2 linked regions of the Leisingera sp. NJS204 genome follow. The protein of the gene in region 2 interacts with the protein of the main gene of each other region in a pairwise test. Links are inferred from orthologs where the notes say so. Each region holds a gene or a part of one and is shown on either strand. Other genes may lie near its edges.

The links. Proteins that work in one complex are often made in the same cells at the same time.
Region 1: the proteins of ETW24_RS18145 (region 2) and def interact in binary tests that used the Escherichia coli proteins (3 or more experiments, as listed by UniProt). The link is inferred for Leisingera sp. NJS204 from one-to-one orthologs.

The regions. Positions count from the first base shown.
Region 1 is NZ_CP035417.1:128,928-131,842, forward strand. It holds def (peptide deformylase), read left to right. Parts: upstream 1-1,156; coding sequence 1,157-1,675; downstream 1,676-2,915. Other genes in the region: ETW24_RS00665 (MalY/PatB family protein), read right to left, coding at 1-1,046; def (peptide deformylase), read left to right, coding at 1,689-2,186; fmt (methionyl-tRNA formyltransferase), read left to right, coding at 2,314-2,915. UniProt on the Escherichia coli protein: Removes the formyl group from the N-terminal Met of newly synthesized proteins. Requires at least a dipeptide for an efficient rate of reaction. N-terminal L-methionine is a prerequisite for activity but the enzyme has broad specificity at other positions.
Region 2 is NZ_CP035417.1:3,733,512-3,737,377, forward strand. What follows is about bases 563-3,316. They hold ETW24_RS18145 (aspartate-semialdehyde dehydrogenase), read right to left. Parts: upstream 2,574-3,316; coding sequence 1,551-2,573; downstream 563-1,550. Other genes in these bases: ETW24_RS18135 (DUF4139 domain-containing protein), read right to left, coding at 563-967; ETW24_RS18140 (hypothetical protein), read right to left, coding at 1,071-1,418; ETW24_RS18150 (MFS transporter), read right to left, coding at 2,656-3,316. Also shown: more of ETW24_RS18135, read right to left, coding at 1-562; more of ETW24_RS18150, read right to left, coding at 3,317-3,828.

The sequences.
Region 1 (2,915 bases), 3.6 Mb from region 2 along the record:
GCGATCTTTGCGTCTTCGCGCAGCCGTTTGATGAATTCCTCGCGGCTCATACCGGTGCCGGAGAAATCCACCCAGGCCAGATAGGTCGATTGCAGCGGCAGTGATTTCAGCCCCGGCAGGGCGTTCACGGTCGCGTCAAACAGTCTTCGGTTACCTTCCAGGTGGGCGACCTGGGCATCCACCCATTCGGCGCCCTCGGGAGAATACGCGGCGGTGATCATCGCAACACCAAGCGCGCTGGGATCATAGTCCAGCGTGTTCTGCCGGTGCCGCATTGCGGCGCGCAGCTCCGGGTCTGGAATGATCATGTTGCCGGTCCGTTGGCCGGCAATATTGAAGGTTTTCGAAGGCGCGGTCAGGGTCACAGTCCAGGCGCGTGCGTCGGGGGCCGCCACGTCCATCGGCACAAAAGTGCTGCCAGAATAGACTAGGTCATGGTGAATTTCGTCGGAGATCAGAATTAACCCGTTGCGCTTGGCGAACTCTGCCACTGCGCGCAGTTCCTCGGCGGTCCAGACCCGGCCTGAAGGGTTTTGCGGCGAGCACCACAGCAGCAGCTTCTCGGTTCCGTTCAGGCGCGATTGCGCATCGTCGAGGTCCAGATTGTAGGTGTCGCCGTCGCGCGCCAGCGGGCATTCGGTAACCTTGCGCCCCGACTTGTTCACCTTGTGCGCAAACTCATGATAAACGGGCGAGAAGATAACAGCGCCATCACCGGGCTGGCTCCAGACATCCAGGCAGAGGGCAATGGCATTGCCCAGCCCTTGCGATGTCAGTACCCAATCGGTTTCAATGTCCCAGCTGTGGCGGGTTTTCATCCACCATTGAACCGCCTGTAGATACTCCAGGTGCTGCCAGGAATAGCCGAAGACACCATGTTCGGCGGCGGCTTTGACGGCATCAATCACGCAAGGCGCAGTTTCATAGTCGGAATCCGCCGTCCACATCGCCAGACCGTCCTGCGCCGGGATGCCGTACAGTTTCTCCATCTTGTCCCATTTCGAACTGTGAGTGCCGCAGCGGTCGGTGATTTTGTCAAAATTCATGTGGTGAATTCCCGTGTCGTTGCCCGTAACTTTGCATGCGAAGCTAGCCGCTGCAGCGGCACGCGCAAGGGGGCGTTGCGATGGCGCTGCTGATCGCATACATGAAGCGCATGAAACGACCGATCCTGATCCATCCCGATCCCCGCCTGAAAAAGGTCTGTGTGCCTGTGCCGGACCTGAGCGATGATTTGCGCGTGCTGGCGGATGACATGCTGGAAACCATGTATGCAGCCCCCGGCATTGGCCTGGCGGCGCCGCAGATCGGTATTCTGCAACGGCTGATCGTGCTGGATTGCGTTAAGGAAGAGGACGGCGATGCGCGCCCCTTGGTGATGTTCAACCCGCAGGTCCTGTCGTCGTCGGACGACACCAACGTCTATGAGGAAGGCTGCCTGTCGATCCCGGACCAGTATGCCGAAGTGACCCGTCCCAGGGTCGTAGAAGTCGAATGGATGGATCGCGACGGCAATGCGCAGCGCGAGACCTTCGACGGGCTTTGGGCCACTTGCGTGCAGCATGAGATCGACCACTTGAACGGCAAGCTGTTCATCGATTACCTGAAACCGCTGAAGCGCCAGATGATCACCCGCAAGATGCAGAAGCTGAAGCGCGAACGCGCCCGCGCCTGAGGAAACATCAGACATGACCGTCCGCACCTGCCTGCCCTGGCCTGACAAGCGCCTGCGCACCAAGGCCGAAGACGTGAGCGAAATCACCAGTGAGATTCGTGAAATCTGGAACGACATGGTTGATACTATGGATGCGATGCCGGGCGTGGGCCTGGCCGCCAACCAGATCGGCGTGATGCTGCGGCTGGCAGTGGTGGACGGCTCCAGCGAACGCGGCCGCGCGGTGAAGCTGGCCAACCCGGAGATCCTGCACGCCTCGATCGAACTGCGAGAGCATGACGAAGCCAGCCCCAATCTACCGGGCGTCTCAGCCAAGATTAAACGCCCGCGTGCCGTGACCGTCCGTTTCATCAACGAACAGGGCATAGTTGACCGCAAGGATTTTATCGGGATTGAGGCGACCTCGGTACAGCATCAGATCGATCATCTGAACGGCAGGATGTATTTCGACCGTCTAAGCAAGGTGAAACGCGACATGCTGATCCGCAAGGCGAAAAAGCTGAACGGCTGAGGCCGGATTTCATTTCCCGGGCCGCTTGGGCCCGGTTCGCGCCCGGCCCCGTCCCCAGGACGGACGCGAAACTGCGTAAGGCCCGTTTTGACGGCTGCGGGCAAGGCAACCGGGGCAGGGGATGCAGATGCGTATTATCTTCATGGGAACGCCTGATTTTTCGGTGCCGGTGCTGGATGCGCTGGTCGATGCAGGGCACGAAATTGCCGCCGTTTACTGCCAGCCTCCCCGGCCTGCAGGCCGCGGCAAGAAGGACCGGCCCGCGCCCGTCCACGCCCGCGCCGCGGCCTTGGGACTGGAAGTGCGCCATCCAGTTTCTCTGAAAGGGGCAGAAGAACAGGAAGCCTTTGCAGCTTTTAATGCGGATGTGGCGGTGGTTGTGGCCTACGGTCTGATCCTGCCGCAGGCGGTTCTGGACGCACCCGAACATGGCTGCCTGAACATCCACGCCAGCCTCTTGCCGCGCTGGCGCGGTGCGGCGCCGATCCACCGGGCGATCATGGCGGGTGATCCGGAAACCGGCATTTGCATCATGCAGATGGAGGCAGGGTTGGACACCGGTCCAGTGCTGCTGCGGGAGGCCACCGCAGTCGGGGACGGGGAAACCACCGCCCAGCTGCATGACCGGCTGTCGGAGATGGGCGCTGCGCTGATCGTGGACGCCCTAAGCCGCCTGGCAGAGCTGACGCCTGAGGAGCAGCCGGAGGCGGGTGTTACCTATGCCGAAAA
Region 2 (3,866 bases):
CGGCAAATGCAGACATTTCCGCCACGTCCAGACCAAGTGATTTCCGAGCGCGGGGAGGCTCTGGTTCTTCAATCCGGCGCAGCCACGGATTCAAAGCCGACGGGCTGCCCTGACCGAATGGCACCGCAGTTGACAGGGTCAATGCCACATCCCGCCAGTTCTCGCCGGTATCCTGAACCAGCACAACCGCGCGTTTCAGGGTAACCTCAGCCGCATCCCCAGTGCTGAGATGCATTTCATAAGACGGCTGCCAGCCGATATTGCCGCCGCCAGCGGTGAAATAGCTAAGCATTACCGTGCCTTCGCCCGCCTGCTCTGCCTCAACGTCCACCGCAATGTACAGCCGGTCCCGGTCCTCCAGCGTGATTGCCGCCAGCGCCGCGCGGGCCGCTGCCAGGTCTTCGTCCAGCGCTTCCAGACGCAGCTCAATCCGGCGGGCCCCGGCTTCAGCCTCCACGGCAGCCTGGCTGGCCTTACCGGCCTCGCGGGAGATCATCCGCGCAATTTCGCTCAAAGCCGATGCATTCGCCTGGGCCAGGCCCTCATTGCCGCCAAGCTGCTGCAGGAACCCGATTGAGGCCTCAGCCGCCAGTATCCCGGCGCGGGCGCCCGCAGCCTCATCCCGGACCGAGGCAACCTGGGCCTCCAGCTCGCGGATCCGTGCTTCGGCGGCCTCAATCTCCGGGTCGTCCGCATCCCGCGGCGGCACGTAATCCTCGCGCAGTAAAGTGGCGATGCGGCGGGCGCCGGTGATTTCAACTTGCAGAGTCTCCAGCAGCGCAGACTTCGGCACATTCTGCAGGATCAGACGGTGCCGCCCTTCAGGCAGCGAGACGGCAGCGCGCCGGGTCACCTCGGCAAGGCCGGGATAAAGGGTCACTTCGGACACCCGGCTGCTGACGGGAACGGTATCGGCCGCAACAGCAGATGCCGCAGCCTGAACAAATGAACAAACGGCAAAAGCCATCAAGGAAATTCTCATTGGCATCTCTCAATCAATCAAGATGGCGGGCCGGAACTGCCCGCCTGATGCCAAACCTACCCTTCAGCCTGCGGCGTGGCCAGCACGCTCAGGCACCATGCGCGGCGGCCTGCTGCGGCTGCGACGGGCCAAAACGCAGCTCCAGTTCATCTGTGTCGATCCCCAGATCCTCGCAAGAGGAGATCGCCGCCAGGCTCAAGGCGTCATAGACCCACAGATCCCCTTCACGCATCCGCAGGCAAATGCCCTTGCGGCGCAGGCCCCTGCACAGGGTGAACCAGTCGCCGGAGGCGGCGAAATCCGCCGCCAGCTGCTGCCGCAACTCTGCCGCGGATGCGCAGTTCAGCTTGGGCTGCGCCGGAACAGCCGCCATAGCGCCAAAAGGCAGAGTTGCGGAAACGGGGGCGGCGCGGCTGAAATCCTGCAGTGCGATCATGGCTTTGGTCCTTAAGTCTGCTGTTGTTCCTGTCTCCCTCAACCTACCGGAGCGGCCTGCCGCCGGGCAGCCGTGCAAAAGAAAAGGGGCTGCCTCTTGCGAAGCAGCCCCCTCACCAAAAGGATATAAGGCTTAGCCTTTTTTCAGAACCTCACGGCCCAAAAGCTCGGCAATCTGCACCGCGTTCAGGGCCGCGCCCTTGCGCAGGTTGTCGCTGACGCACCACAGGTTCAGGCCGTTCTCGATGGTCGAGTCCTGACGGATCCGGCTGATGAAAGTGGCGAAATCACCCACACATTCGATCGGGGTCACGTAGCCGCCGGCCTCCCGCTTGTCGATCACCATGACGCCCGGCGCCTCGCGCAGGATGTCGCGGGCTTCGTCCTCGTCCAAGAACTCCTCGAACTCGATGTTCACGGCTTCCGAGTGTCCGACAAACACCGGCACACGGACACAGGTTGCGGTGACCTTGATCGCCGGATCGACGATCTTTTTGGTCTCCACCACCATCTTCCACTCTTCTTTGGTGGTGCCGTCTTCCATGAAAACGTCGATCTGCGGGATGACGTTAAAGGCAATCTGCTTCTGGAATTTATTCGGCGGCACATCAGAGGTCGGATTATAGATCGACTTGGTCTGGTCCCACAGCTCGTCGGCGCCCTCTTTGCCTGCGCCTGACACCGACTGATAGGTCGAGACGACAACGCGCTTGATCTTGGCGCGGTCATGCAGCGGCTTCAGCGCCACAACCATCTGCGCGGTCGAGCAGTTGGGGTTGGCGATGATGTTTTTCTTGGCGTAACCGTGAATCGCTTCCGGGTTCACCTCGGGCACGATCAGCGGAATGTCCGGATCGTAGCGGTAGAGCGACGAGTTATCGATCACGGTGCAGCCTGCGGCAGCGGCCTTGGGCGCGTAATCCTTGGTCGCGGCGGACCCCACGGCAAACAGCGCCATGTCCCAGCCGGTGAAATCAAAGGTGTCCAGATCCTGGGTCTTCAGTGTCTTATCGCCAAAGCTGACTTCGGTGCCGAGAGATTTGCGGCTGGCCAGCACAGCGATCTCATCCACAGGGAACTGGCGCTCGGCCAGGATGTTCAGCATTTCGCGGCCCACGTTGCCAGTGGCGCCAACGACGACGATGCGGTAACCCATTTGTCTGTTTCTCCAGTAATACCCGGCCCCATGGCCGGCGCCGGAGTGATAATCCCTCTGGGGACAAGTTTAAAGTCCCGGATCAGTCCATGCTGTCCCGGCTGAACAGATAAATTGCGCATCCCAACGCCAGACAGACCAAAAAGAAGGCGAAAATCCCCGTATAGGGCAAAGATGGGTCCGCTCCGGCCATTTTCACATGGATACGGCCAGTGGCAAATTGCATGATTCCCGCGCCGCCGATGCCAAACAGGTTGAGCAGCGTAACACCCCGCCCGGCCAGATGCGGCGGCACAAAGGCCCGGCCATGCGCCATGATTACCGGAAAAGAAGCGCCAAAGAAGCCGACCACCGCCATCATCGCAACCGGCACCCAGACCGGCGCGCCCGCTGCCAGGATCAGCCCGCCCAGTGCCGCACAGCTTAATACATTGCCCCCCAGGATCACCCATTTGCGGCTGCCCAGCACCCGGTCCAGCGGCCCATAGGCAAAGGTGCCGGTAATCATCGCCGCCCCCATTACCAGCGTCGCCAGCCCCACAGCTTGGGTGCTGAGCCCGTAAATGTCGTTCAGATACGGCCCGATCCACAACCCCCGCAGCGCGCCGGAGGGCGCATAGGACACCAGCATCAGCGGAAAGATCGCCCACATCACCGGCATCTTCAGCAGATCCAGCACCGATCCCTTGTGCTCGCCATCCGGCTTGTCGGGGTCTGAAACGGTCAGGAATATTCCCGCCGCCACCGCCACGGAAACAACTGCCAGCCCTGCCAAGGTCTCGCGCCAGCCGAACAGATCCACCGCCAGCGCCGTCGGGTAAGAGGCCACCAGATTGCCGGCCGATCCCACCCCCAGCATCAGCGCTGCCAAGGTGGCAAAGCGTGCAGGCGGGTACTGGCGCGCAAAAATGTAGTACGAGGCCATCAGCACCGGCGAACAGCCGATACCGATCAGAAACATCGCGATACTGACATGCAAGGGCCCGGTGGCCGCGGCAAACAGCGCCGCTCCGCCGCCGCCGCCCAAAAGCAGCAGCAGCGCTGCAGTCCGGCGCGGCCCCGCATGGTCCAATGCCCAGCCCACCGGCAGCTGCATTGCGGCAAAGGACAGGAACCACATGCCCGAGGCAAAGGCGAGATCATCCGGCGCCGCGCCAATGTCCTGCCCCAGGACACTGGACAGCACCGCCAGGAAAGCACGGAAAAACTGGCTCAGCACATAAGCCAGGCACAATAAGACCAATCCTGCCTGCATTTCCTGTCCCCCCGGTTTGCCGTTTCCGCGGCACAGCT